Regions from separate parts of the Halomonas sp. AOP22-C1-8 genome, predicted to be linked through region 3. Evidence: predicted binding sites of a transcription regulator. Region 3 holds the regulator's gene; each other region holds the start of a gene.
What was found. The regulator LexA, encoded in region 3, represses DNA repair genes until DNA is damaged. The targets are predictions, from matches to a motif close to TACTGTNTANNTANACAGTA.
Positions count from the first base shown of each region.

Region 1: the regulator LexA is predicted to act here: its motif matches at 7,413-7,432, upstream of recN (DNA repair protein RecN).
Region 2: the regulator LexA is predicted to act here: its motif matches at 6,054-6,073, upstream of ACT3TY_RS04055 (LexA family protein).

Region 1 is NZ_JBQSYD010000023.1:7,583-17,259, reverse strand. Features, by position in the region: gene ACT3TY_RS12880 (ABC transporter substrate-binding protein) at 1-525, shown strand, start outside; gene ACT3TY_RS12875 (FecCD family ABC transporter permease) at 515-1,585, shown strand; gene ACT3TY_RS12870 (ABC transporter ATP-binding protein) at 1,579-2,328, shown strand; gene ACT3TY_RS12865 (DMT family transporter) at 2,306-3,205, opposite strand; gene dnaJ (molecular chaperone DnaJ) at 3,304-4,455, opposite strand; gene dnaK (molecular chaperone DnaK) at 4,567-6,498, opposite strand; gene grpE (nucleotide exchange factor GrpE) at 6,628-7,257, opposite strand; gene recN (DNA repair protein RecN) at 7,480-9,153, shown strand; gene fur (ferric iron uptake transcriptional regulator) at 9,278-9,677, opposite strand, start outside.
Region 2 is NZ_JBQSYD010000005.1:15,082-24,758, forward strand. Features, by position in the region: gene ACT3TY_RS04035 (M20/M25/M40 family metallo-hydrolase) at 1-1,151, opposite strand, end outside; gene ACT3TY_RS04040 (YbfB/YjiJ family MFS transporter) at 1,304-2,530, shown strand; gene ACT3TY_RS04045 (sodium-dependent transporter) at 2,679-4,142, shown strand; gene ACT3TY_RS04050 (Y-family DNA polymerase) at 4,289-5,590, opposite strand; gene ACT3TY_RS04055 (LexA family protein) at 5,587-6,030, opposite strand; gene ACT3TY_RS04060 (alpha/beta fold hydrolase) at 6,387-7,286, shown strand; gene ACT3TY_RS04065 (patatin-like phospholipase family protein) at 7,327-8,349, shown strand; gene ACT3TY_RS04070 (Smr/MutS family protein) at 8,407-8,973, opposite strand; gene prmB (50S ribosomal protein L3 N(5)-glutamine methyltransferase) at 9,153-9,677, shown strand, end outside.
Region 3 is NZ_JBQSYD010000030.1:8,574-18,250, forward strand. Features, by position in the region: gene ACT3TY_RS14745 (uracil-xanthine permease family protein) at 1-923, shown strand, start outside; gene mobB (molybdopterin-guanine dinucleotide biosynthesis protein B) at 974-1,534, shown strand; gene moaC (cyclic pyranopterin monophosphate synthase MoaC) at 1,540-2,340, shown strand; gene moaE (molybdopterin synthase catalytic subunit MoaE) at 2,344-2,799, shown strand; gene ACT3TY_RS14765 (ribonuclease J) at 2,898-4,475, opposite strand; gene purU (formyltetrahydrofolate deformylase) at 4,796-5,650, shown strand; gene lexA (transcriptional repressor LexA) at 5,758-6,435, opposite strand; gene ACT3TY_RS14780 (TetR/AcrR family transcriptional regulator) at 6,701-7,378, shown strand; gene ACT3TY_RS14785 (L,D-transpeptidase) at 7,356-7,883, shown strand; gene nagZ (beta-N-acetylhexosaminidase) at 7,961-8,986, shown strand; gene ACT3TY_RS14795 (hypoxanthine-guanine phosphoribosyltransferase) at 9,030-9,608, shown strand; gene ppsR (posphoenolpyruvate synthetase regulatory kinase/phosphorylase PpsR) at 9,637-9,677, opposite strand, start outside.

The DNA of each region.
Region 1 (9,677 bases), on a different contig from region 3:
CCCAGCGTCTTTATCGACCGCGCGGGTGGCTACTCGGATGAGTGCTGCATGAGCTTTGGGCCCGGCAACTTCGGCGAGTACGTGACACTGGCAGGCGGCATCAATATTGCCGACAGCATCATTCCCGGCAGTTTCGGCACGCTGAATCCTGAGCAGATCATTGCTGCAAACCCTGATCACGTTGTTGTGACCGGCGGTAATTGGGACGCCTACGTACCCGGCGGTGCCTGGGTAGGCGTAGGGCCCGGCTCTGATATGCAAGCCGCTCACGCCAAGCTTGAAGCGCTGACCTCGCGTACCGCCATGACCGGCATCCAGGCAGTGGAAGATGGAAACTTCCACGCCATCTGGCACCAGTTCTACAACAGCCCCTACTACTTCGTGGCCATTCAGCAGCTCGCCAAATGGCTGCACCCATCACTGTTTGAAGATCTAGACCCTGAAGCCACCCTGCAGGAGCTTCACGACCGCTTCTTGCCTATTAATTACGAGCCGGGTTACTGGGTATCGCTCCATGACGACTGAGACCATCGCCCCCGACAGCTACTCACAGGGGCGCGCCTTCTACCGCACTCAGGTATTCCGCCGCCAGATGATTCTTCTGGCGCTGGTGGTGGCGCTGTTGTTTAGTCTCTGTGTTGATTTGGCGCTGGGGCCAGCCCGCTACAGCCTGGGCGAAGTGGTCGCCGCTCTGCTGACCCCCCAAAGCGTCAGCCAGCAGGCACGTGTCATTCTCTGGGAAATCCGCATGCCGGTGGCGCTAATGGCCCTGGTGGTGGGCGCCAGCCTTTCGGTAGCGGGCGCACAGATGCAGACCATCCTGAGCAACCCGCTGGCCAGCCCCTTTACGCTGGGCATTTCCGCCGGAGCGAGCTTTGGCGCCGCCCTTGGGCTAGCCTTCGGCGTGGCGATTGTACCCGCCGCCATTGAGTTCGTGGTGCCGCTCAACGCCTTTATCATGGCCATGTTCACCGCATTTCTCATCCACGCGCTGAGCCTTAAACGCGGCGTTACGGTGGAAACCATCGTACTGCTCGGCATTGCCATGGTGTTTATCTTCAACTCACTAATGGCGCTGATCCAGTTTTTTGCAAGCCAGGAAGCCGTCTCGGCAGTGGTGTTCTGGACCATGGGCAGCTTAACCAAAGCGACATGGCCCAAGTTCTGGATTGCGCTGGGCATTCTTGCCGCCGTTATGCCGCTGCTTGCCCGTCACGGCTGGGCGCTTACCGCCATGCGCCTGGGCGATGCCAAGGCCGAAAGCATGGGCGTTAACCCGCGTGCGCTGCGTTTGGAAGTACTGGTGCTGGTATCGCTGCTTGCCGCAGTGGCCGTGGCGTTTGTGGGCACTATCGGTTTTATCGGCCTGGTGGGGCCGCATATTGCGCGCATCCTGCTCGGTGAAGACCAACGCTTCTTCCTGCCGGGTTCAGCACTTTGCGGTGCACTGATTCTTTCGGTGGGCTCGGTGATCTCCAAGATTATTATTCCAGGCACGATTATTCCCATCGGTATTATCACATCGCTGGTGGGCATTCCCTTCTTCCTGTTTCTGGTGCTCAACCACAAGAAGGCTTCATGGTAACCCTACAGCTAACCCGCGTTTCGGCCCGCTACGGGCGCCGCTCAATTCTGGAAGATATCACGACGCCCTGCTTTCAAGGCGGTCAAGTCGTCGCCCTGCTGGGCCCTAACGCCGCCGGGAAATCGACGCTTTTCAGGCGTATTCTAGGCCTGCTGAAAGGCGAAGGTGACGTCGCTATACGCCATACGAGCGCCGAGCGCCCAGTGGCCTATATGCCTCAGGACACGGGCGCCAAAGCGGTGTTGACGGTTTATGAGTCGGTGCTGCTCGCACGCATGCAAGGGCGCAGCCTGAAAGTGCAGCCAGAGGATCTGGCCCAGGTGGACCGGGCACTTGAAGAGCTTAATATTACGGCACTTGGCGAGCGTGACATTGGCGATTTAAGCGGCGGCCAACGCCAGTTGGTCAGCGCGGCGCAGGCACTGGTACAAGAGCCCGAGATTCTGATGCTGGATGAACCTACTTCGGCGCTGGACCTTAACCGCCAGATCAACCTGCTAACGGTCTTACGCCGCTTGGCAGATGAACGCCAGATGCTGATTCTGGTAGCGCTCCACGATTTGGGCCATGCGCTGCGCTTTACCGATGCTTCCATGGTGCTTGAAAACGGTCGCCTGATCGCATGCGGCCCCACAGAAGAGGTCATTACTCCTGAGCTTTTGCGCCAGGTGTACAAGGTGGCGGCACGTATCGAGCCATGCTCGAAAGGCCGCCCCCAGCTTATCGTCGAAGAAGCTGTCTAAACCGCCGCCCTTCCAGGGCGGCGAGCGCCACCCCACTGAGCATCAAGGGAAGCGCCAGCAAGAAATTACTCGATACCGGAATACCGAACAACACCCAGTCGGCCGCTACTGGCCAAATCAGCGCAATGTACTCAAACGGTGCAAGCCGCGATGCCTCGGCATAGCGAAGCGCCAGCGTCATGGCAATATGCGCCGCGCCACCAAACAGCCCCGAGAGCACCAACAGCCAAAGGGCCTTTGTATCCAGCGCCGCCCACCCCAAAGGTAGCGTGGCCAGCCCCGCAAGCGCAGACACCAAAATAAAGTAAAAGGCGATAGAAGCCGCCGTTTCAGTACGTGAAATGCGCCTAACGGTAAGCAGCGCCCCCGCCGTTAAAAGTGCGCTTAGCGCGCCCAACGTATAGCCGGTCATCAGGCCACTTTCAGAACTAGCATTAAGGCCAGGCAGCACCAGCACCGCCATACCGGCAAGCGCCAGCAAAATGGCCCCCGCGCGATAATACGAAAACCGCTCACCCAGTAACAGCACCCCGCCCACCGCCATAAACACCGGCGTCAGCTGAGCCAACAGCGTTGCCTCGGCAACGGGCAGCAAAGCGACCGCCGCAAACGAGGCAAACATTGCCGCCGCCCCCAACCCTGAACGCAACGCATGGCCCAACGGACGACGCGTCGCCAGCCCTCCCGGGAATTCCCGACGAATCATCAGAAAAACCATAATCGGCAACAGCGCAAACAACGAGCGGAAAAACACCGACTGCCCCACCGGCACTTCATCACTCACCGCTTTAATACATACCAGCATGCCGGTAAACAGCAGACCGGAAAGGATTCTGAGCCAAATGCCCAACGTGGGCTTGTCCTGCAAGCTATCCATTACGCTTTATGTTCCTTAAACGTCAAAAACCCCCGGCCTGGGCCGAGGGTCTGCGGAACCTAACATTGTACAATTACGTTAGGGCAGTCACACCAAAATCAGGGCTTCATCTCTTCAAAGAACTTCTTCACGCTGTCGAAGAAGCCAGTTTTCTTGGGTGAGTGGCTATTGCTGCCTTCCAGACTTTCCTGGAATTTACGCAGCAAATCGCGCTGCTCTTCACCCAGGTTGACCGGGGTTTCGATAACGACTTTGCAGAGCAGGTCGCCCGGCGCACCACCGCGTACTGGTTTGACACCTTTGCCGCGCAGACGGAAGAGTTTGCCGGTTTGCGTCTCCGGCGGAATCTTCAGCTTCACACGGCCATCCAGCGTGGGTACTTCAAGCTCGCCACCCAGCGCTGCATCGACGAAGTTGATCGGTACGTCGCAGTGCAGGTTTTTACCATCGCGCTGGAAGATATGGTGCGCTTTGATAGAAACCTGAACGTAAAGGTCGCCCGCTGGGCCACCATTAACGCCGCTTTCGCCTTCGCCGTTCAGACGAATGCGATCACCGGTATCAACACCCGGCGGAATCTTCACAGAGAGCGTACGCGTTTCACGCACACGGCCTTCGCCGTTACATTTGTGGCACGGCACTTTGATGTGCTGGCCGCTACCGTGACAGGTCGGGCAGGTTTGCTGTACTGCGAAAAAGCCCTGCTGCATACGCACTTGGCCGTGGCCATGACACGTGGGGCAGGTTTCCTTGGAAGAGCCTGGCTCAGCGCCGTCGCCATCACAGCGGTCACACTCAATGTGGCGTGGCACACGGATGTCGACAGTGGTACCGGCTACCGCACTCTCAAGGTCCAACTCCAGGTTGTAGCGAAGGTCGGAGCCACGTGCGGGCGCATTAGGACCACGACGGCGGCCGCCGCCCGCGCCACCGAAAATATCACCAAACACATCGCCGAAGATGTCGCTAAAGTCACCCGCGCCACCACCACCGAAACCGCCGCCGCCAAAGCCACCGCCCTGGCCATCAACACCGGCATGACCAAACTGGTCGTACGCCGCACGTTTTTCGCCATCGCTAAGCACTTCGTAAGCTTCTGACACTTCGCGGAATTTTTCCGAGGCAGTATCATCGTCCGGGTTTCGATCAGGGTGGAATTTTTGCGCCAGGCGGCGGTAGGCCTTTTTGATCTCTTTCTGATCGGCCCCTTTATCGACACCCAGGACTTCGTAATAATCGCGTTTGGACATGGGCCCTACGCCTCCTGGTTAACTATGCTCTTGATTAGGCGTCTTGACCGCGGAAACAGCAACGCGGGAGTCTCCTCCCGCGTTACCTTCTTCCTTGGTAGAAAGAGGATGTTACGACTGTTTTTTGTCGTCGTTGACTTCTTCGTACTCGGCGTCAACCACGTCATCTTCCTGCTTGGTGCTGGCATCCTCAGCACCTTCATCCGCCTGCTGAGCAGCTTCCGCCTGTTCGGCGTACATCTTCTGCGCCAACTGACCAGACGCTTCGGTCAGTGCATCCAGTTTCTTCTGGATGTTGTCCGTGTCGTCAGTCTTGACGGCTTCTTCCAGCTCGCTGATGGCGGTTTCGATGGCCTGTTTCTCATCATCCGTCGCTTTGTCGCCCGCTTCTTGCACGGTTTTGCGCGTTGCGTGGATCATGCCGTCGGCCTGGTTACGCAGCCGTACCAACGCTTCGAATTTTTTATCTTCGTCAGCGTGGGCTTCAGCATCGCGCACCATTTGATCGATCTCTTCATCCGTCAGGCCGCTGGACGCTTTAATGACAATCGACTGCTCTTTACCGGTCGCTTTGTCTTTGGCAGAAACGTTCAGAATACCGTTGGCATCCAGGTCAAACGCCACTTCGATCTGCGGAACACCGCGCGGCGCAGGCGGAATATCAGACAAGTCGAAACGACCGAGCGACTTGTTCTGCGTCACTTGCTTACGCTCACCCTGAACGACGTGAATGGTCACGGCCGTCTGGTTGTCATCCGCCGTGGAGAAGGTTTGCGTCTTCTTCGTCGGGATGGTGGTGTTCTTGTCGATCAACGGCGTCATCACGCCACCCATCGTTTCGATGCCCAGAGTCAGCGGGGTAACGTCCAGCAGCAGTACGTCTTTTACGTCGCCGCCCAGAACGCCACCTTGAATCGCTGCACCTACGGCAACCGCTTCGTCAGGGTTAACGTCTTTACGCGCTTCTTTACCGAAGAAATCAGCGGCTTTCTGCTGCACCATCGGCATACGTGTCTGGCCACCGACCAGGATCACTTCGTCGATTTCAGACGCAGACAGACCCGCATCTTTCAGCGCCATTTTGCAGGGCTCAAGTGAACGCTGAACCAGCTCTTCTACCAGCGATTCCAGCTTGGCACGAGTCACCTTAACGTTAAGGTGTTTCGGGCCAGTGTTGTCAGCCGTGATATAGGGCAGGTTAACGTCGGTCTGCTGGGCGCTTGAAAGTTCAATTTTGGCTTTTTCAGCGGCTTCTTTCAGACGCTGCATGGCCAGGTTGTCACCCGACAGATCAATACCGCTGTCAGACTTGAACTGGTCAACCAGGTAGTTGATCAGCGCCAAGTCGAAATCTTCGCCGCCCAGGAAGGTGTCGCCGTTGGTGGCGAGTACTTCAAACTGGGTTTCGCCTTCAACGTCGGCAATTTCGATGATCGAGATATCGAACGTACCGCCACCCAAGTCATAAACGGCGATGGTTTTGTCACCGCGTGACTTGTCCATACCGTAGGCGAGTGCTGCTGCGGTCGGCTCGTTGATAATACGCTTAACGTCCAGCCCCGCGATGCGGCCTGCATCCTTAGTGGCCTGACGCTGGCTGTCGTTGAAGTAAGCCGGTACGGTGATGACCGCTTCCGTTACCGCTTCGCCGAGGTAATCTTCGGCGGTTTTCTTCATTTTCTTCAGCACTTCCGCACTTACTTGCGGCGGCGCCATTTTTTTACCTTTTACTTCTACCCACGCATCGCCGTTGTCAGCTTCAGCGATCTTGTAGGGCACCATCTTGATGTCTTTTTGAACAACGTCGTCTTTAAAGCGACGGCCGATCAGACGCTTGATGGCGTAAAGCGTGTTTTCCGGGTTGGTAACGGCTTGGCGCTTGGCGGCCTGGCCTACCAGGGTTTCGCCGTCATCGGTGTAAGCGATGATCGAAGGCGTGGTACGGCCACCTTCAGCATTTTCGATAACTTTAGCACTGTCGCCATCAAGTACTGCCACACAAGAGTTGGTAGTACCCAGGTCAATACCAATAATGCGTCCCATAGCAAAAACCTCGAATTCAGTTGTATCAATACTTAAAACGTGTGCGGGATTTCCCGCGTGGTTGGCCTTTATCTGGGGGCCGCCAGTGACTTTTCAAGGGTTTTTTTACACTTTGCGTCACTAATCGGCTTAATTTGCCTTCTGACTGACCACAACCATCGCTGGGCGAACCAAACGCCCATTGAGCAGGTAACCTTTCTGCATCACTTCCATTACGGTATTGGGTTCAAGCTCGGGGTTCGGCACCATCGCCATGGCTTCGTGCACTTGGGGGTCAAAGGGCTCGCCTTGGGGCTCAATGCTTTCAACACCAAATTTATTGAGCACCCCCAACTGCATATTGAGCGTCATGGAAACGCCCTCGCGGTGCGCCTCAGAGGCGCCGTCCTGCATGGATTCAAGCGCTTTTTCCAGACTATCCACCACAGGCAGCAGCTCTTTTACAAATTTTTCCAAGGCAAACTTACGTGCCTTGTCCGCTTCCTGCTCGGCACGGCGGCGAACATTCTGAGCTTCAGCGGCGGCGCGCAACGCCTGGTCCTTGGCTTCTGCCAGGTTTTGCTCCAGCTCATTTACCTGAGCGGCTAGTACGTCGGCCTCGGGGTCGGCGAAGCTGCCTTCAAGCGGCGCTTCGTCGTTAATCAGGCCTTCCAGCTCCCCATCAATCAAGCGCTCTTCAGACTCCTGGTCCCTCATATCGGCTTCCCGCTCTTGGCGAGCGAGTTCGTCATCTAATGGAGTTTGCGGTTCTTTTGCCATGCCATGCTCCTCAAAAGGGGTTCGGGCTTTGTCTGCCCAACACTGCTCATAAAAATAATCAATAAATCAGTTTTAAAACAGCCCTAAACACGTATAGAGGCTATATGGGGGCCATAAAAGCCATCTCAAGAGGAGCATTGAAGTCAGTTATCGACTACTGTATAAAACAACATTTATTGGATAAGTATCCAGCTTCTGTGTCGCACCGCCTCAGGAGGCATCATGCTTACTCAGCTAGCGATTCAAGATTACGCGATTGTCGACCGCCTTGAGCTTGACCTAACCCACGGCATGACGGCCATCACGGGGGAAACAGGTGCAGGCAAATCCATTCTTCTAGGCGCGCTGGGCCTGTGCCTTGGTGAGCGTGCCGATGCTGGCAGCGTACGCCACGGCTGCGAGCGCACCGACCTATCAGCGCGTTTCGACATTCAACACCTGCCCGCCGCCGCCGAGTGGCTAACGGTCCGCGAACTCCCCACCGACGAATGCCTACTGCGCCGTGTAGTGACCGCCAGTGGACGTTCAAAAGCGTGGATTAACGGCCAGCCAGCGACCATTTCGGACTTAAAATCGCTTGGCGAGCAGCTCATTCAAATTCATGGCCAGCATGCTCATCAAGCGTTAATGCGTGAAGAGGTGCACCTGGCCCTGCTGGATGATTATGCCGGGCTACGGGAGGCTCGCCAGCAACTGGCAGAAACCTTCCACGAATGGCGCAATGCGCGACGACGGCTTAAAAAGCTCAGTGAAGAAGGCAGTGAAGTAGAAGCCAAGCGCCAACTGCTACGCTACCAGGTTGAAGAGCTGGACCAGCTGGGCCTGGGCGAAGGCGAACTACAGACGCTTGAAGAGGAGCAATTGACCCTTGCGCATGCCGAAGAGACGCTGCGTGAAACCCAGTTGGCTGCCGACTGCTGCGCCAGCGATGACGGCGGCGCGCTGTCGCTTCTTAATCAAGCTTATGCACACTTAAGCGCCCTACCGGGCAGCGATAAGGGCACACTTGCCAATACGCTCGCCATGCTCAGCGATGCGCGCATTCAGGTGGAAGAGGCCTCAAGCGAGTTGCAGCGCTTTGCCAGCAGCACCGAGCTCGACCCAGAGCGCCTGATGTGGGTGGAGGAGCGCTTGACGGATATACACCGCATTGCGCGCAAGCATCACGTCGCCCCTGAAGAAATTTACGCCCTGCATAGCACCCTTCAACGTGAAGTGGCTCAGTTGGAAGCCAGCGATGAGGACCTTGAAGCGCTGAGTGGGCAAGTCGCTGAGTATCGTGAGCGCTACCGCAGCGAAGCCAAGAAAATCAGCGATACCCGTCAAAAAGCTGCCCTGCGGCTGGGTAAAGAAGTTCAGCAGCAGCTGGCCTTTTTGGCCATGGGTAAGGCCCGCTTTGAAGTGGCCGTTGCTTCGCGTGAAACGCCTACGCCTGAAGGGCTGGATAGCGTACAGTTTTTGATCAGCGCCAACCCAGGCCAGCCTGCTCGCCCGCTCGCCAAAGTTGCCTCTGGGGGTGAGCTTTCACGTATCAGCTTGGCGATTCAGGTGGTGGCCGCCTCGCACTCGACGATTCCAAGCCTGGTGTTTGACGAGGTGGATGTGGGTATTTCAGGTGCCACGGCGGAAATTGTCGGCCAGTTACTGCGCAAGCTAGGTGAGAACGGCCAGGTAATGACCGTGACGCACCTGCCCCAGGTGGCCGCGCAGGCGCATCAGCACCTGCATATTGAAAAGCGTGCCAAGCGGGATACTACGCGTACCTATATGGCCTTGCTGGACGAGCGAGGCCGCATCAGCGAGCTTGCGCGCATGCTAGGCGGAGTCACGCTCTCTGACCAAACACTGGCTCATGCCCAGGAAATGCTGCATGCCAGCCAGCGCCCGCCTCATTAAGAGCTTTCTCAAATCACGGTTTAATTAACGGCTACCACGCAAAATACCCCCATGCTGCTCCCTGTAGTAACAAGGAGCGGCATGAGGGTTTGCATCACGGCCAAAACAGGTTTTGCGGGAAACCCTATTTTTTATTGATCGGCACGTTAACCTGGCGCGTTACGTCCGACCCGCGAGGGCGTACGTAAAGTACCAGAGCGTGATCGACAAGCTCGTAGCCGTGCTCTTCTGCAATTTCTTGCTGGCGCCGTTCAATGATGTCATCAAGAAACTCGATGATTTCACCACTTTCTAAACACACCATATGGTCGTGATGGTCTTCTTGCGTCATCTCAAAGACTGCGTGGCCACCGTCAAAATTATGACGAATTACCAAACCTGCTGATTCAAATTGCGTCAGCACGCGGTAAACGGTTGCCAAGCCAACATCCTCGCCCGCATCAATCAGTGTTTTATACACTTCTTCTGCGCTAAGGTGGTGTTGACCCGAAGCATTTTCGAGAATCTGAAGGATCTTGACGCGC
Region 2 (9,677 bases), on a different contig from region 3:
GGCAGTTTGTCCAGCGCTTGTAGGGTATGCGTGAGCGCATGGATAGCGGCCAGTACGTCCTGGGTGTTTCCGGTTTCCGAAATGGTGTGCATATTGCGGATCGGAAAACCGATGGAGGTCGCGGCGCTGTCGATAGAGGCCAGCACGCCTGCCATGCCGTCGGTGCCTGTATCGACGCCCACCATATCGCGCTGCATCGGAATATCCTGCTCTTTGGCGGCGCTGGCGATGATGCGGTTTAACTGCTCACTGGCAATCGAACCTACCGACATGGTAAAGCCTTTGCCCATTTCCAGCGGCTGCATGCGTTTATCGCCGATACCCGGCGCGGCTACGTAGTCGTGGTTAACGTCCACGCCAATCAGCGCATCGGGTTTTAGTTCACCGGCCATTACCCGGCTACCAAAACGGCCAATCTCTTCGTAGCTTGCAATCGCAAACATAATGCGCACGTTGTCAGTGCCGCCTGCTTCGGCGATTAACCGCGCTACTTCAGCCGTTACAAAACAGCCCAGGCCGTTGTCCAGGTAGGCGCCGTAGAAGGTGTCGGGGCTGAAGCCGGGGCGGATAGGGCGGTCAAAAATAATCGAGTCACCCGGACGCACGCCTAAATTAAGCACTTGCTGCTTTTTGTTCTCGCCGTGAATTTGCAGGTCCAGGTAGATCTGCTCTTTCTTAATGCCTTTGTCGCCGGTGCGCGCTGCTGGGTCGGAAAAGTGAATGGCGCCGAGTGCTTCAACGGTGCCACCCTCAATCGAGCGGTAGCTGCCCGGTTTTTCGGGGTCTTCGCTGAACAGCTTCACTTCATGGCCGATCAGCACGGAAGGTAAAAAGGAGTCGGTGTTGATCCAGATTTTACCGTCTTCGCCGATAGAGCGTACCTGCATACGGATCTTGTCCGCATGGCCGATAATCATGACCTTGAACATATCATCGCGGTTAGGGTGAGTATCCAGCACCACGCCTGCGTTGCCCTTGAACTGGTGAAGGTGCCAGCTTTTGGGGGCAAATGTCTCGAAGTAGGGCTTTAAGACGCCGTAGGTCATGGCCCCTTCAAGGCCAACCGGGCTAGGCGCGGCCAGGATGTCGCGCATCAGCTTGAACTGCGCTTCGGGCATCGGTTGTGTCCAGGGCTTGGCGTTATCGCTCATTAAAACTCTCCATGGGGTTATCTGTGTGACTAGTCTGCCAGATTCATCAGGCTCTTCCACCATTAGACGATGTGGGCCGCGCCGTGTACACGTAATATGCAGGCTAATTAACTAGAAACAACGGTTAAGTCAAAACAGCGACAGGAGAGAGCATGAGTGCGGCATCGCTACGCGTTCAGCGCTATAGAGTATTGTTGGCGGGCGTTTGCAGTCAGCTTTTGTGTGTTGGCATTGCCCGCTTTGCCTATACGCCATTGCTGCCGATCATGCAGCAGCACACCTGGATGGGCGACGCGGATGGTGGCTGGCTAGCGGCGCTTAATTACGCGGGCTATATGCTGGGCGCGGTGCTGGCCGCCTCGATTCGCAGTATTTACATCAAAGACACGCTTTACCGTATTGGCCTGGTGCTGGCGGTGCTGACAACCGTGGGCATGGCACTTACGGAGAACTTTTGGCTATGGGCGGCGCTGCGTTTTTTTGCGGGGCTTTCCAGCAGTGCGGCCATGCTTTTGGCGTCTGGGCTGATCCTTCACTGGTTGATGAACCATCACCAGCGGGGAGAGCTGGGGATTCATTTTGCGGGGCTGGGGTTAGGCATTGTGCTGGCTGCTGTGGCGGTAGAGTTAATGCTGGCGTTCTCGCTTGACTGGCAAAGCCAGTGGTGGATTTTTGGCGTATTGGGCGCTGTGCTGCTGATACCCGCTTGGCGCTGGCTGCCTCGCCCTGTAAAACCGGCTCCCGGTGCTCGTCAAGGTGAGTTGCCTGCCGCCATGCCGCCTTCGCGTACCTTTATGCGCTTAATGTTGCCCGCCTATTTTTGTGCCGGGTACGGCTATGTGATTAATGCCACGTTTATTGTCACCATCGTGGAGCGCGAGCCGCTGCTTGCGGGCGCGGGTAACTGGACCTTTGCTGTGGTCGGTTTAGCGGCCGCACCTGCCGTTATGTTGTGGGATTTGGTGGCGCGGAGGATTGGCTATTTGGGGGCGCTGGTGGTGGCCATGTCGATCCAGGCCGTGGGGATTGTATTGCCTGCTATCTCCTCAAACCTGGTGGTTGTGTTGCTCAGCGCGGTGCTATATGGCGGCACTTTTCTAGGCTGCGTGAGTTTGGTGCTGACCATGGCTGGCAGGCTTTACCCGGCAAGCCCTGCGCGCTTAATGGGCCAAATGACGCTGGCGTATGGCGCTGCGCAGATCTTTGCACCCGCCTTAACCGGCGTGCTGGCTGAGGCTTCGGGCCACTATACCGTGGGCCTTTGGCTGGCCGGTGGCTTTGTCACGTTGGGGGCGGTGCTATTGGTGTGGCTGCGATGCGTGGACCAAACTGCCCAGCGGCTGGATGCCGAGGCGAAAGCGCTGTCTGTAATGCGCTAATTGAAGCGCTAAGTGATGAGCGAATGGGGCAGGCCGGGAAGAAGCCAAGGGCGTCGGGCGGTCGTTTTCAGAAAAGAGTTAACGAGTTTTGTGCTTTTGAGCCGAAATCCTCTAGGATAAACGCTTTTTTTACACCAGAAGGATAGTCATGGCGTCTTCCGAGCAACCTCGCATCCAGTGGCTGGGCCGCTGGGGGTTCGTGCTCGCCGCTACCGGTTCGGCGGTAGGGCTGGGCAACATCTGGAAATTCCCGTATATCACCGGCGAGTATGGCGGTGGCGCGTTTGTCCTTGTCTATCTGGCGTGCATTTTTGCGGTGGGCGTGCCGGTAATGATGAGCGAAATCGCTTTCGGGCGGCGCGGGCGCGGCAGCCCCATTGATGCGATTCGTCGAGTGGTTAACGAGTCCGGTCGCTCATCGGCGTGGTCGCTGCTTGGCTGGATGGCCATGCTGTGCGGCTTTTTGATTCTGTCGTTCTACGTGGTCGTGGCAGGTTGGTCGTTTTCTTATCTGTGGAAGATGTTAACCGGTGGCCTGGTGGGCACCAGCGTTGACGACATGGCCGCCGTTTTTGGGGAAAACAACGCCAACCCGCTCAGCCTAGGCTTCTGGAGCACGCTTGTTACGCTGGTGACCATGATTATTGTGGGCAAAGGCGTTCAGGAGGGGATCGAGAAAAACATCAGTTGGATGATGCCAGGCTTGGTTATCATGCTGATACTGCTGATTGTGTACGGCGTGTTTTCCGGTGGCTTTGGTGATGCGGTACGCTTTTTGTTCTCCTTCAAGGCGGGGAGCCTCTCCAGTGAAGGGATGTTGGCCGCGCTTGGCCATGCGTTCTTTACCTTATCGCTTGCCTCGGGTGCCATTCTTACCTACGGAAGTTACCTGCCCAAAGGCGCCTCCATTGGGCGTACCACCATTAGCGTCGCCATTGCAGATACGGCCGTTGCCTTGATGGCGGGGCTGGCGATCTTCCCGGTAATTTTTGCCAATGGCATGGACCCAGGTGAAGGCCCCGGGCTTATCTTTATGAGCTTGCCGCTGGCGTTCCAGGCCATGCCGCTGGGTACGCTGTTTGGGATTCTGTTTTTCGCCATGCTCTCCATGGCCGCGCTGACATCGTCCATTTCGATGGTCGAGGCGACCGTTTCCTGGCTCTGCGACAACAAGGGATTCTCACGCCGCAGTGCTGCGTGGAGCACGGGGATTGTTCTTTGGTTGATTAGTACCGCTGCCATGCTCTCCTTTAACCTGGGCGCTGATTGGACGTTGGCAGGCAAGACCTTCTTTGACTGGCTGGACTACATCACTTCACGCTGGATGATGCCATTGGGTGGGTTAGGCACCGTCATACTGGCAGGCTTTGTCCTGAAGAGTGAAACGTTCCGCGACGAGCTAGGGCTCTCGCCTCTGCCCTATACGCTATGGCTTGCCATGGTGCGTTATGTCAGCCCGCTGGGTATTTTGGTTATTTTCGCTGATGCATTAGGGCTGTTTACCGTTACCTTTTCAGTTCATTGGCCGTGGTTGTTGGCTATCCTGCTGATCATGATGGCGTTGGGCGAGTGGTTGAGTCCTCGCCTGCGTCAGGCGTTAACGACACGCTAACGGATTCTCCCCAGCCAACGCTGCTGCTGAGCAATGAGTGACGGCTCATCCAGCGGCGTTTGGCAGGTGATTTGAGTCTCTTCCTGAGATCGTAGTTGAGACAGGAGCTGAGACAGGAGTTGAGATCGTAATTGAGATAGCAGTGGTTACTTACGTAAAGCAGATTGCTTGATAGCGCCAGGGTGAGTGCCTGCCTGCATCAACTCGTCCCAGCGTGTGGTGTAGCGGTTTGAACAATGAGCGCTGCGCAGCTGCCAGGCGGCATCGGCATCCGTCATGCCAAAGCTGATGGTGCCTTGCCCCATGCGCTGATTGATATTATCCAGGGTGGCCATTAAGTAAGGGTATCGGTTCCGCGGCGGTTGATGTAGCAACGAGAGCTGGTGCTGCTCGGCATCAACCAGGTCCAATAGCATCACACCTGCCTTCATAAACCGGTAGCCTGGCCGGTAAACCTGTTCAACCCCTTGGTGAACGGCCTCAAGAATTGTGCGCGTATCGTCGCTGGGTGAGGGCAGGGGCACCATGGCGTGGGGAGAATACTGGGGTTGGTCTCGGCGGTGGCGGTTGGTGTTTAGAAAAATCATCACGGCTCGCGTGAGGCTGCGCTGCTGACGGAGTTTTTCGGCGCTGCGCTGGGCATGTTGGCGTAACGCGTTATGTACTTCTGTTTTACTACCGGTTGATTGGCCGAATGAGCGCGACGTCATAATGCGGTGGCGCGGTTGATCCAGCGTATTCATCTGCAGGCAGGGTGTACCGCGCAGCTCCAGCGCCGTGCGGGCCAGCACTACCGAAAAATGTTTGCGCAGTAGCCGAAGGTCAGCCTCACGCAAGTCCCAAGCGGTATTAATATTACTGATCGCTAACCGCTCAGCAATCCGGCGCCCAACGCCCCATACGCTGCCCACCGGCGTTTGTTTAAGCAGGGCGGTCGTTGCCGCATCTTTTCCCGTTAGCAGGCACACGCCTTGATAGTGAGTCGCCTGCTTGGCCAAGTGGTTGGCAAGCTTCGCCAGCGTATGCGTAGGGGCCAGCCCGACGCATACCGGCAGGCCTAAATGACGCCGAATCCGCCGACGCAGCCATTCGCCCAGGGTTTGGCACTGCTGATTGCTGAACGCCTCCAAGTAAATAAACATTTCATCAATGGAGTACGGTGACACGGCTGGGCAGGTATCGCGCAGTAGCTGGCACAGCCTGGCCGACATATCGCCATACAGCTCATAGTTGGATGACTTGAGGTAAATGTCACCATGCTTACGCAGGCTTTCGAGCTTAAACGATGGCATGCCCATGGGGATGTCCATGGCTTTCATCTCGGCAGAGCGGGCGATGATACAGCCGTCGTTGTTCGACATAACGCCAACCGGTTTGCCTTCCAGCGCAGGATCAAACACACGCTCACAACTGACGTAAAAGTTGTTGGCATCGACCAGGCCAATCATCGGACATACTCATGAATGACGGCACGCACTACTCCCCATAGCTGGCACTCGGTGCCTTCCAAAGGAAGCGGCGGGTAGTGAGGATGCGCGGAGCAGAGATGCGGCGTATTTTGGTAGAGGGCGTAGCGCTTAATCAGCACTTCCTCTTCAAACATGGCAACCAGAATGTGCCCTAGCCGAGGCTTAATGCTGCGGTCAACGACCAGCAGGTCGCCATCAAAAATCCCCCAACCTTCCATACTGTCACCAGCGGCGGAAAGGTAGAACGTCTGGGTAGGGTTTTTAATTAACCGCGTGTTGAGGTCGAGCGTACGCGGTTCGTAATCCTGCGCTGGTGATGGAAAGCCGCTAAAGCCCGCACGGCCTTGTAACGATGAAAAAGGCAACGGCTGAGAAGTTAACGGCAAGGTGGGCACGAGCGTCGATGGAGGCAACGACATCGTCGGCATCCTCACTGAATGTAATGTGTATGTATATACAGTATTTATTCGTGAGGTTTAAATTGCAAGCGTTGAACGGCGATTAGGCAAGCCTAGCGCGCTAGCCACAACCCCACGACGATGGCACTAACAACAGCAATAAAAAAAACAAGGTTACGGGCGCGTGTATCGCGGCGTGGTTTCATGGCAGCACCATTAGCAAGGGTTGGGTAAAAGCGACGGAAGAATTGCGCCTGGCATGGTAACGTTTGTTACTGATACCGTCATCCAGACATTGCCTGAACGCTTACTTCAGGAACATTAAAGGCGTCGCGTTATTTGCCAACGAGATGGCCGCTTCATCAGGAAAACAACGTATGTGTGAACCGACCCTCCAACCCGCGTCTCGACACTCCGCGCAACCGCTGGTGCTTGCGCAAGGGCGCTTGGCCGCACTGGGCTGGGGCCGCGTGGATGCACCTGTCTGGCTGGCGCTACACGGCTGGCTGGATAACGCGGCAAGCTTTAGCCGCTTGGCACCGCTTTTGGCAGATGCGCTGGATATCCGCGTGGTAGCCATTGATTTTCGTGGCCATGGGCACTCCCAGCACGCCGCTTTCGGAAGCGACTATGCGTTGTGGGATTACTGCCACGACGTGCTTGATGCGCTGGACGCGCTGGGTATTGAACAGGCTTCTTTACTGGCCCACTCCATGGGCGCAGCGGTTGCCTGCCTACTGGCCGCCGCCATGCCAGAGCGTATTGCCCGGTTAACCTTGATTGACGGGCTGGGGGCGTTGAATACGCCTGCGGAAGAAACTGCCAGCCAGTTGCGCAAAGGGCTTATTGCCCATCGTCGCCCGCTTTCCCGCCCACCACGCTATGCTGATATCGAAAGTGCGGTTGCCGCGCGGGTAGCCGGTGGCGTCACCACGCTGGATAGCGTAACGGCGATGCCGTTGGTTGAGCGTAATACGCAAGCAACTGCCGATGGCTATCTACAAATGCGTACGGATAGTCGACTGCTAAAACCCTCTCTGGTGCGCTTTACCCCTGAGCAGGTGCTGGCTCTGTTAGCGTGTATTCAGGCGCCAGTACTACTGATTGAAGGCGAGCAGGGTATTTTAGGAAAGCGTGCCTGGGCCGAGCAGGCGCGCTTGGCGGTTAACGATCTGACCCGCCATGTGTTGCCTGGCGGGCATCATCTGCATTTAGAATCTAAAGCGGTTGCCGCTGTGGCTGAACTCGCCGCCGCCCACTGGGAGGCAGCCGTGTAAAACGGTTATACGGTCGGCTCAAGAGCAATAGGAATAGCCAATGAATCAACTGACGCACGCGGGTAGCGGGAAAAAAGTGGCTTTGGTGTTGGGCAGTGGCGGGGCGCGCGGTTATGCCCATATCGGTGTCATTGAAGCCCTGGAGGCACGAGGCTTTGAGATTATTTCAGTGGCGGGATGCTCCATGGGCGCCCTGATTGGTGGCATCTACGCTTCTGGCAAACTGCCCGAGTATCGGGAGTGGGTCTGTAATCTCGATTATCTGGATGTGCTAAAGCTGGTGGATGTGACCTGGAGCCCGATGGGTGCCATGCGTGCCAATAAGGTGATGAGTAAGTTGGAAGCGTTGGTAGGCGATGTGCTCATTGAGGATTTGCCTATTCCGGTGACAACGGTGGCGACTGACCTGGTTCGCCAGCGCGAAGTGTGGTTTCAAAATGGCCCGTTACTGCGCGCCATTCGTGCCTCTATCGCCATTCCAGGCGTCATTACGCCGGTCAATGTTGGTGACCAGGTGCTGGTTGATGGCGGGCTTCTTAATCCGCTGCCTATCATGCCGGTTATTTCTGCCCACGAAGCAGATCTGGTAATTGCGATTAACGTAACGGCACATAGCCCGCAGCCGGTGTCGTTGGAAGAACTCCTGCCCCGTGAGCACGAGGAAAATGACAGCCGAACGGCGCAAGAGCGTGACCGTGATGAAAAAATTGGCGGCTGGATGAGCGACGTGCGCCAAGCCACCCTGCGTTTATGGGAGGGGCTTGGCAGCAGTGAAGTGGACAGCGGCGTGGAAGCTGGCGCTGAAGAGAGTGTTGAGACGCGAGGCAAGCGCGAGTGGAGCAAGCTCGATATGATTTTAGAGTCGTTTGATATTACCCAAGCGGCCCTGGCAAAATACAAAATTGCCGGTTATCCGCCCGATATATTGATCGAGATTCCCAAGACGGTATGCAGCACGTATGAGTTTCATCGCGCTAAAGACTTGATCCGCCTGGGGCGGCACTTGGCCGATGAGGCGCTGGAGCGGCGCATGCCCAGCATTGCCTCGGATGCGACAGAGTGAGGCAGCGAGCCGCTGGAAAAGCGCAAGCAGAGCAGTGAAGAGAGCGGCTGAGCGGCGTTACGCCCCGCGCTTACGCAGCAATATATAGACTGCTCCGGTGCCGCCATCAATATCAATGGCCGAGCAAAAGGCCAGCACCCCCGGCCATTCGCGTAACCAGGTATTGGTGTGACTCTTAAGCACCGGAAAATCTGAAGTGGTGCCCCACGCCTTGCCGTGAACCACCAGCACGCAGCGCAGCCCTTGGCTTGATGCATCGCGCAAGAAGCTTTCAAGCTCCGCGCGGGCTTCTTCAAGCGTGTAGCCGTGCAGGTCAAGCCCCGCCTGCCACTCGGTTTGGCCACGCTTTAACTGGCTGAAGGTACGCCAGGGTAAATCGGGCACGCTAAACTCAAGGTACTCAGACGGGCGCACGGCCTCGACCCGGCCATCCGATGTGCGGCCGCTGGCTTGTACTGTGCTGTTTTGAACCGCCGCATTACGCCGTGCCTGTTGGGCTTCATCATTGCGCTTGGGCTTGCCGGGGTCGGCTTGATTATGTGCAATACGGCGTACGCCTGCTGCTTTCAGCGCCTGGCGAAAAGCGCTGATATCGTCATCGTTGGGCAGGTGGCGTCGCGTCATATCAAGCTCAAAGTGTGAAAAGGCAGAAAGAGTAAAACAAGAAAGCATATAAAGTGCCGACAGTATAGCGAGCTGAGCGGCGCTGTGAACCGGGCGGCGTCAAAGGTACAATCTTTTCTTTATCAATGAGTGTAGCCGCATGTGGCTGCATGGATGGTTTTCGTTTATCAGGAGTCGCTGTGACCACGCACCTCAATGCTGAGACCTCTCACTCAACCCTTTCGTTGCCGGATACGGCGTTGGTGAGCGATCTTTTTACACTACGCGACTATCTGCGCTGGGTATCCAGCGAGTTCTATCTGGCCGGGCTGCACTATGGTCACGGCACCGAGTCTGCCTGGGATGAAGCCGTTGCGCTCTGCCTGGGGGCACTTCATCTGCCCTGGAACGTCGACCCCGCCGTTTTGGAAGCACGGCTTTTGCCTGTTGAGCGCCAGCGTATTATCGCCCTGACCCGGAAGCGGGTAGCCAGCCGCCAGCCATTGCCGTACCTGCTGGGCGAGGCCTTTTTTGCAGGCCACCCCTTCAATGTTGATGAGCGAGTGCTGATTCCGCGTTCGCCGATTGCCGAGCTGATCGAAGACGGTTTTTCGGCCTGGTTCCCGGAAGAGCCGCCGGAGAGCGTGCTGGATTTATGCACCGGCTCTGGTTGTATAGGGATTGCAACCGGCCTTTATTTGCCTACCTGCGAAGTGACGCTTGCC
Region 3 (9,677 bases):
AGATCATACGCGTACGCGGTATCGGTTGGCTAAATCGTTTGTTACCGGCGGTGGTGGTTGGCCCGGTCATCATGGTGATTGGCCTGGCGTTAGCGCCGGTGGCCGTTAGCATGGCAACCGGGGAAACCAGCGACAATATCAGCTATGGTCAAGCGATCTTTTTATCCATGGCCAGCCTGCTGGTGACGCTGGTATTAGCGGTATTTGGGCGTGGCCTGCTGCGTTTGATCCCCATTATGGGGGGTATTGTTACCGGTTACGCACTCTCCCTGGTGATGGGGGTTGTCGATTTTACACCGGTACATGAAGCGGCCTGGCTTGGAATACCCAATTTTACGGCGCCTAGCTTTCATTGGGCGGCTATTTTATTCATGATTCCTGTGGCCATTGCGCCTGCGGTTGAGCATATCGGAGATATGGTGGCGATTGGTTCGGTAACGCGTAAAAATTATCTCGAAAAACCGGGCCTGCACCGTACATTGCTGGGCGATGGTTTGGCGACTATGGCGGCGGCACTGTTTGGCGGCCCACCCAACACGACGTATTCCGAAGTAACCGGTGCCGTAACGCTGACGCGGGCGTTTAACCCTGTTTATATGATTGTCGCGGCGATTATCGCCATTCTGCTGGCCTTTATTTCCAAGCTGGGTGCACTGTTGCAAACGATTCCAGGTCCGGTAATGGGCGGCATTATGACGCTGCTGTTTGGCTCGATTGCTGTCGTCGGAATGAATACGCTAGTACGTGCGGGTCAGTCGCTAACCGCGCCACGCAATCTGGTGGTGGTGTCGTTGATTTTAGTGTTTGGTATTGGCGGCATGCAATTTGGGGGAGGCCAATTTACCCTGCAGGGCGTAAGCTTGGCGGCTCTCGTAGGTATCGTACTGAATTGGCTATTGCCTCGTGAGCGCGAAGGGGAGTAACAGCTCCCTTGTCCTTATCAGGATTCATTACCAGGGAAGGAGACATGTATATGGTAAGTAATGTAGCCACTGCATTTCCCGTACTCGGCGTTGTCGCTTGGAGTGGAACGGGAAAAACGACGCTACTAACGCAGTTGCTGCCACGATTGCGTCAGGCAGGGCTAAAGGTAGCTGTCATAAAGCATGCCCATCACAGTTTTGAAGTGGATAAACCCGGTAAAGATAGCTATGAGCTGCGTAGCGCCGGGGCGGCACCGATGCTGGTCGCCTCACGGGAACGCTTTGCGCTAATGCAGGAAACGCCGGGTCAGGATGAGCCAGACCTGGCAGCGTTGCTGGCGATGATGGCTTACCATGAGCCAGACCTTGTTATCGTCGAAGGATTCAAAGCATGGCCCATTCCCAAGCTCGTACTGTATCGTAAGGGAATTGGAGAGCCGTCTATTCTTCATGATGCGACGATTCAGGCGGTGGCACTTGATGATCAACCACCGGTTGAGCTTGACCCCCGGATTACCCCGCTAAACCTTAATGATATCGATGCAATTACTCACTGGGTGCGTACGTGGGCTAGCACTCAACCCAATGGCACATTTTTAAAACATAGGTGATAAACATGCAGCTAACTCACCTCAATACGCGTGGTGAAGCTAATATGGTCGATGTGGGTGATAAGCACGAAACACGTCGTGAGGCCGTCGCCTCGGGGCGGATTTTAATGCAGCCAGAAACGCTGAAGCTGCTAAGTGATGGCGAGTTACCCAAGGGCGATGTCATTGCAACGGCCCGTATTGCCGGTATTCAGGCCGCGAAGCGTACCCATGAATTAATCCCTTTATGTCATTTGTTGGCGCTTTCCAAAGTCTCCATTGAATTTGATATCGACCCTGCGCAGGGCTGTGTCCACGTGACGGCACTGTGTCGATTAAATGGGCGTACGGGTGTTGAGATGGAGGCGCTTACCGCAGTGTCGGTCGCGTGTTTAACGCTCTACGATATGTGTAAAGCCGTCGATAAGGATATGTGTATCGAAGCTGTTCAGCTTGAAAGCAAACGCGGCGGCGTACGTGGCGATTATCAGCGCAGTGCTCGCCCGCAAGCCCCCATTGTGACGGGAGAAGGGACGGCAGGCGAAGTGACATTAGGCGAACGCTGCGCCTCGCCCTGTGTTCGGGTGAAGTTTTTAGCCGAGCTGCGTGAACGTGTCGGTGTGAGTGATACGGTGCTTGACTTGGACCAGGTGCCGAGCCGTGATATTGCGGGTTTGAAGGCTGCGCTGAGCCAGCGTGATACGCGATTTAGCGTGCTCACCGACCAACGGACGCTGTGTGCGATTAACCAGGTGATGGCCAACGATAGCGCACGGATTACTGACGAGGATGAAGTCGCCTTTTTTCCACCCGTGACAGGGGGCTAAACGATGAATATCCAGGTTCGAGTCCAGTCAGCGCCTTTTTCATTAGGCGATGGCTATGCGTCGACGCTCGCCCAGCGAACCGATATTGGCGCGGTTGTCAGTTTTACAGGGTTGGTTCGGGACTTTAACGAGTCGCCTGATGTCACCGGGCTTACCCTGGAACATTACCCCGGCATGACAGAGCGTATGCTGGAGCAGATAGGCGAACAGGCGTGGCAGCGTTGGGCGCTTCAAGCGGTTTATATTGTTCATCGGGTGGGCTACCTGGCGCCGGGGGATCCCATCGTTAGGGTGCTGGTGGCGAGCGCTCACCGGCGCGAAGCATTTGAAGCGTGTGACTTTATTATGGATTTTTTAAAAACCCAAGCGCCGTTCTGGAAAAAGGAGCATTCCACCAAGGGTGAGTATTGGGTGAAAGAGCGCGCTACCGATTGGCAAGATGCCGAGCGCTGGTCATAAGGCTATTACAGTGCCTGCCTGCCTGCCTGCCTGCCTGCCTGCCTGCCTGCCTGGCGAGTGCGTTGCGTTCTACAGGATTCGGTTACGCCTCGTTGCGTTTATAGAGGCGCTTCTGCGGCCATTATTTGTAAGTGGACCTCAGGCATGTGCTGCATGTGGTCCGCCAACCAATGAATCAAGCGTGGCTGTAGCGCAAGGCGCAAATCAGCCAGCGTATCCGCTTTAATCTCCTCCAACTGATTGTCCAGCCATTCGCTAAAGCTATCTTCGTCGAGCGGGCTGGCGCTGCTGCTATCCAGCATCAAGCGACCGATTCGCCACCATCCGGTATCGCTGGCCGCGACAGGCAGGGCGAGAAATAAACTGCCTCGGCGCGTCGTGGTTTTGGTGGCCTCCAGGCCCGGATGCGGTACAACGCTATTTTGATTAACGATACAGGGCGGTTGAGGGTGGCGGGCTTCGCAGCGCAGCCCCAAGTGGTCCATAACGATCATGTCGCCATTAACGGGTGCTAAAGGTGCGCTGATGCCCAAGGAGTCTGCAATCGCTTGGTGGGCCTGCTGGTGGCGCGCTTCGCCGTGCACGGGGATCAAATATTTGGGCCTGATCCACTGGTAGAATGTGATGAGTTCTTCTTGCGCAGGGTGGCCTGTGGCGTGCAGCTCTGGATGATTAACCTCATCAAAGATCGTGACCCCAAGTTGGACCAAGCGTTTTTTGAGCTGCTCAATAGGGCGCTCATTGCCGGGGATAGCTTTGGCAGAGAAAATGACGTTATCGCCAGGCTCAAGGTCAATAAACGGATGGCGCTCTTGGGCGAGTCGTTGCAGTGCTGCACGAGGCTCACCTTGGCTACCTGTGGCGATAATCACCACTTCATCGGGGGGCAAATAGCCCAAATCCTGGGGGGGGACAAGCGCTGCGAAGTCATCCATGTAGCCAAGCCCGCGTGCAATGCTCACCATGCGCTCCATGGATCGCCCCATCAAACTGACCCGGCGGCCGCATTGATGAGCCGCCCGGCCTATGGCCAGTACGCGTGCCAGATTGCTTGCAAAACAGGAGACCACGACGCGGCCTTTGCACTCCTTCAGGCTTTTAGCCAGCGCTTTAGCCACATCGCCTTCACTGCTGGAGTGGCCAGGCAGAGGGGCATTGGTTGAATCACCTACTACTAAATCAATCGGGGCAAGCGCTCGAAAGTGCGCCGCGTTAATGGGCGTGCCAATCAGCGGCTCTGGGTCCAGCTTCCAATCCCCTGTGTGCATTATGCGGTAATCGCCCATCACGATGACCAGTGCGCAGCTTTCAGGGATCGAATGAGTAACCGGCAAATAGCGTACCGAAAAGGGCGCCGTTTCCATTGCTTCGCCCGGCTCGATGATCTTAATCGCGGCGCTACTTAGCTGGTGTTCAGCGAATTTCGCGCGTAAGAGGCCTGCCGCGAGAGGGGTGGCATAGATAGGGCAGTTCCACTTGGGCCATAACCAGGCAACCGCGCCAATGTGATCTTCATGTCCATGCGTTATAAATAACGCTTGGGGCGTTATGTTCAGTGCCTCGGCGGTGCCCAGGTTAGGTACCTGAAGGGGCGAGTTAGGCAAATCCTGGCGAATCATCATGCCGCAGTCGACCGCGATCCAGTGATCGTCGTATCCATACAGCGTTAGATTCATGCCGATTTCACCACACCCACCCAGCGGCAGTAGGCGCAGAGGTGGGCGGCGGCGAGGACGAAGTTGAACGCGTGGTGGATGCATCGGTTATGAAAAGCCTAAAAAGTAATGCCTTAACTATACGGGAAGGCAGGGGCGGCTAACAATGACCCCCGACATTAGATAACGGTGCTTCGTTAATAGGGTTCCGGTACACTAGGCAGCCGTTATTTACGGCGTCGCTATTTAGTCGCTGTTTGCGGCGCCGTTGCACTATGCCAATAGACGATGCCAATAGTGGTTTGTCATTTGTATTTCGTAGGTCGTCAAGAGTACTTCACATGTCTCATTATTACCGTTTAGTCGTTTCCTGCCCCGATCAGGTGGGTATTGTTGCCCGTGTGTCTGGATTTATTGCTCAACAAGGCGGCTCTATCACCGAGGCCAGTCAGCATTCTGACTTGCAAACGGGCCGCTTTTTTATGCGTTATGAGATATTGGCCGATTCGCTTGGCATGTCCGTTGAAACATTACGCAGCGCCTTTGAGCCAATTGCTCAAGAGTTTTCCATGCAGTGGGCGCTAATGGATACTCAAAAGCGTCGGCGCGTCATCCTCATGGTCTCCCGTGAGTCTCACTGCCTGGTGGATTTACTTTACCGTTGGCAGGCAGGTGAGCTGGATTGTGATATCGCCGGTGTGATTTCTAATCACGAAGATATGCGCTCAATCGCTGAGTGGTACGGTATTCCTTATCACCATGTGCCGGTGGACCCGAATAATAAGGAAGAGTCGTTTACTCAGGTGCAGGAGCTTATTGATAACGCGCGAGCGGACTGTATTGTATTGGCGCGCTATATGCAGATTCTGCCCCCGTCGTTGTGTGAGCGTTACGCTGGGCAGGTGATTAATATTCACCACAGCTTCTTGCCTTCATTTGCCGGTGCCAAGCCTTACCATCAGGCTTATGAACGCGGCGTAAAACTAATTGGCGCGACGTGCCACTACGTGACGGAGGAGTTGGATGCCGGGCCGATTATTGAGCAGGACATTCATCGTGTGAGCCATTGCCATACGCCAACTGACCTGGTTCGCTTTGGGCGCGATGTAGAAAAAGCCGTATTGGCGCGAGGCCTGCGCTGGCATCTGGAGGACCGCGTTTTGATCCACGGCAATAAGACCGTTGTCTTTAGCTAAGCGTTTTAAAAACTGTTTAAGCTGAACCAGTAACAAAACAAGGGGGTGGCCATGAAAATGGCCACCCCCTTGATGCTTTTAAAAACCGATTTTACGCAAACGGCTTATTAGCCTAACGCTTGGCCATTACCGCCACGGATGACGCCTACACCTACGCCTTCAATATCCAGGGATTGGGTTCGCAGGTCGATTTCAATCGGTGCAAAATCAGCGTTTTCCGCAATCAGCATGACCTGATGCCCTTGGCGTTGAAAGCGTTTTACGGTGACTTCATCTTCCAGCCGCGCAACGACGATTTGCCCATCACGTACACGATCAGTGCGGTGCACCGCCAGTAAATCGCCTTCCAGGATGCCCACATCCTTCATGGATAAACCGCGTACCCTCAGGAGGTAGTCGGCTTTAGGGGTGAAATATTCCGCGGGTAGCGGGCAGTAACGGTCAATATGCTCCGCTGCAAGGATCGGGTTGCCAGCGGCCACTTCACCAATAACCGGCAAGCCCATTGGCGGAAGCTCATTGCTGTTGGCTGCAACGGTGGCGGGTAATTCGCTAACGTCCTGAGCTTCCTGGTTGGGGAGGCGAATCCCCCGCGACGTATTGCGAATAATCCGGATAACGCCTTTACGCTCAAGAGCACGTAAATGCTCTTCAGCGGCATTGGGGGATTTAAAGCCCAAGGCCTTGGCAATTTCGGCGCGGGTGGGAGGGTAGCCGAATTCACCCATAGTTTTTACTATAAAATCAAAAACATGTTGCTGACGTGCTGTGAGTGGCCGCGACATACCAAACTCCATAAACAATAAAAGACAGTCGGTATCTGTCTGCTTGATCAGTATGTGTTTAAGTATACAGTATGTTGCTCTATCCAGTACATGGTTAAAAAAGCAGCTTGTTAAAACACTGTTTGTGAGCGGTAAGACGTTTGAATTAACGCTAATGCGCAGGGTAGCCAAATAAAAAAAACGGTGAATAAGGGTGATTGAGCCTGATTAAGATATGACTTACTATTCTGGCATGTTTTAAACACTCGTTTCTCCGGAGGCCATAATGGCACAATCTGACACGGTGTCACGCATTCTGGATACCGCTGAGGTGCTGTTTGCAGAGCGTGGCTTTGCTGAAACGTCACTGCGTAACATTACCAGTAAAGCACGGGTAAACCTGGCGGCTGTTAATTATCATTTTGGTTCCAAGAAAGCCCTTATCCAAGCCGTATTCTCACGCTATCTAGACCCGTTTACTCAGCGTTTTCATGGTGCGCTCGATGAGCTTGAAGCCCACTATGCCGATCGCGCCATCCCCCTGGAAGAGCTACTTGAAACAATGGCCACCACGGTGCTGGCAGTGCCTGCTGAACGGGATAGTTTGAAAGTCTTCATGCGCTTATTGGGATTAGCCTATAGCCAAGCGCAGGGGCATTTACGGCGCCATATTCAAGAGCAATATGGGGATGTGTTTACCCGCTTTACCGGGCTTGTGCGTAAGGCGACCCCTGATTTACCCGATGCCGAGCGTTTTTGGCGGCTGCACTTTATGTTGGGTACGGTCATTTTCACCTTGTCGGGGCTGGATGCGCTACGTGATATCGCCTCCAAGGATTATCAGGAGCAGGTGACTGTGCGTGATTTAGTGCGACGCTTGCGCCCTGTGGTCGTTGCCGCCATGAATGCTCCACTGCCGCAAGAGGTTGAAGGAGCGCAGCATGCGAACGCCCCTGTTAGCTGAGTTGCCACCTAAAAAAGACGGCTGGATCGAAATTGATACCGGCGCACAAATCCTGCGCTGGTGGCAGGGTCAAACACCAGACTTTGAGTGCGCTATCTCTACTGGACGCGCTGGCGTTGGCCAGCAAGAAGGAAGTGGCCAAACGCCGCATGGCTGGCACTATGTTCGCGCGGCAATTGGCCATGAACAGCCGGTCAATGCGGTATTTAGAGGCAGGCGTTTTACCGGTGAAATTTTCTCAAGTGACTTGGCCGACGCTCATCCGACACGTGACTGGATTTTGACGCGTATTTTATGGCTGTGTGGGTTAGAGCGAGGATTTAACCGTGCAGGCACGGTTGACTCTCAGCGCCGCTATATTTATGTACACGGAACGCCGCCCGATCAACCGATGGGCAAACCTGCTTCACATGGCTGTGTTCGTATGCGCAACGAGGACCTGCTTTATATCTTTGAGCGCGCCGTGCCTGGAACGCCTGTTTGGCTACATGGCAGCCATCTGTAATGGCCTTACGCAGAGGCTTTTTTGACTCTGTGCGTTGATCGTCTAAAATCATCGGCCCTTTTGTTGGATCCCTGCTAATGACTCAACCTATTGGCCCGGTCATGCTCGACCTGGAAGGGCCTGAATTATCCAATGCTGAAAAGCGCTTGCTGCTTGAACCTGCTGTCGGTGGCGTGATTTTGTTTGCCCGTAATGTGGAAGACGCCTACCAGGTGCGCAAGCTGTGTAGCGATATAAGGCGTATACGGGGCGATCTTTTATTGGCGGTTGACCAAGAGGGTGGCCGTGTACAGCGTATCAAAAAAGGGCTTACCCGCTTACCGGCCATGGCCCGGATTGGCGAGCGTTATGCTCAAGACCCTGAAGAAGGCCGCTCTCTCGCCATAGACGCAGGTTGGTTGCTTGGCATGGAAATGGCCGCCTGTGGGCTGGATTTAAGCTTTGCACCCGTGCTTGATGTGGATAGCGGAATTTCTAGCGTCATCGGCGACCGTAGTTTCAGTGGTGACCCTGAGCACGTTGCTCAATTAGGCGCCGCTTTTGTTGAGGGCTTGCATCAGGCGGGCATGACCGCTGTGGGTAAACACTTCCCTGGTCACGGCGGCGTAGCCGCGGATTCCCATGTCGCACTGCCCATTGATGAGCGTTCAATGGAGGCAATTAAACAGCGTGACCTTGTCCCCTTTGAACAGCTAGCCCCCCAGTTGGATGGCATCATGCCCGCGCATGTCATTTATCGAGCGTTTGATACACGCCCGGCGGGCTTTTCGCCCAGTTGGTTGGGTATGCTGCGTGAATCGCTGGGCTTTAAAGGCTGTATTTTTTCAGATGATTTAAGTATGGCAGGTGCTCACGAAGCGGGCTCGCCACGCGAGCGTGCCGCTGCTGCGCTCGCCGCTGGCTGCGATATGTTGCTGGTGTGTAACGACCGTGCCGCTGCGCTTGAGGTTGTTGAAGCCAGCCAAGGCATCGCCAATAAGCGCCCTGCGAAACTCCGCTATGGCCGTGCACGACCTGATTTGGATGCGCTGACCGCGCTGGGGCGTTGGCGACGTACGCATGCCAGGCTAGAAGCGCTGGCGGACTTCCCTAACCCCACCTGATTTTTCTTTTCGCAATATTGCTACATTTTTTGGGAGTTACCCCATGTCCAAATTGGATAAAGAAGCGCTTGAGTCATTGGACTCAATGCGCCAGCTAATGGAAACAGCAGACTGCCTGATCTCTCAGGAAGAAGTCGAGCGGGCGCTGGATCGCATGGCGGAGGCCATTACTGAAGACCTGGGGGACAAACTGCCGGTTTTTTATTGTGTGATGAACGGTGGCTTGATTACGACCGGGCATCTGCTGACCCGATTGGGGTTTCCGCTGGAAGTGGACTATTTGCATGCCACGCGTTATCGCAACGAGCTGCGCGGTGGCGAGCTTTTCTGGCGCGTATCCCCTGAAATTCCCATGGCCGGGCGCCACGTCGTCATTGTGGATGACATTTTGGATGAAGGGTCGACGCTCGCCGCAATTCTTGCTTACTGTAAAGAAGCTCAGGCAGCCAGCGTTACGACTGCCGTTCTGGTGGATAAGCAACATAACCGCAAAGCGGTGCCGGGCTTGAAAGCTGATTACTGCAGCCTGGAGGTCGCGGACCGCTATGTGTTCGGTTTTGGTATGGACTACAAAGGCTACTGGCGTAACGCCCCAGGTATCTTCGCCCCCAAAGGCATGTAATTTTTAGCGTTGTACATTTAGTGCTGGTTTAGCGGGGGGAGAAGCGCCTCGCTAAGCCTGTCTCGGCAA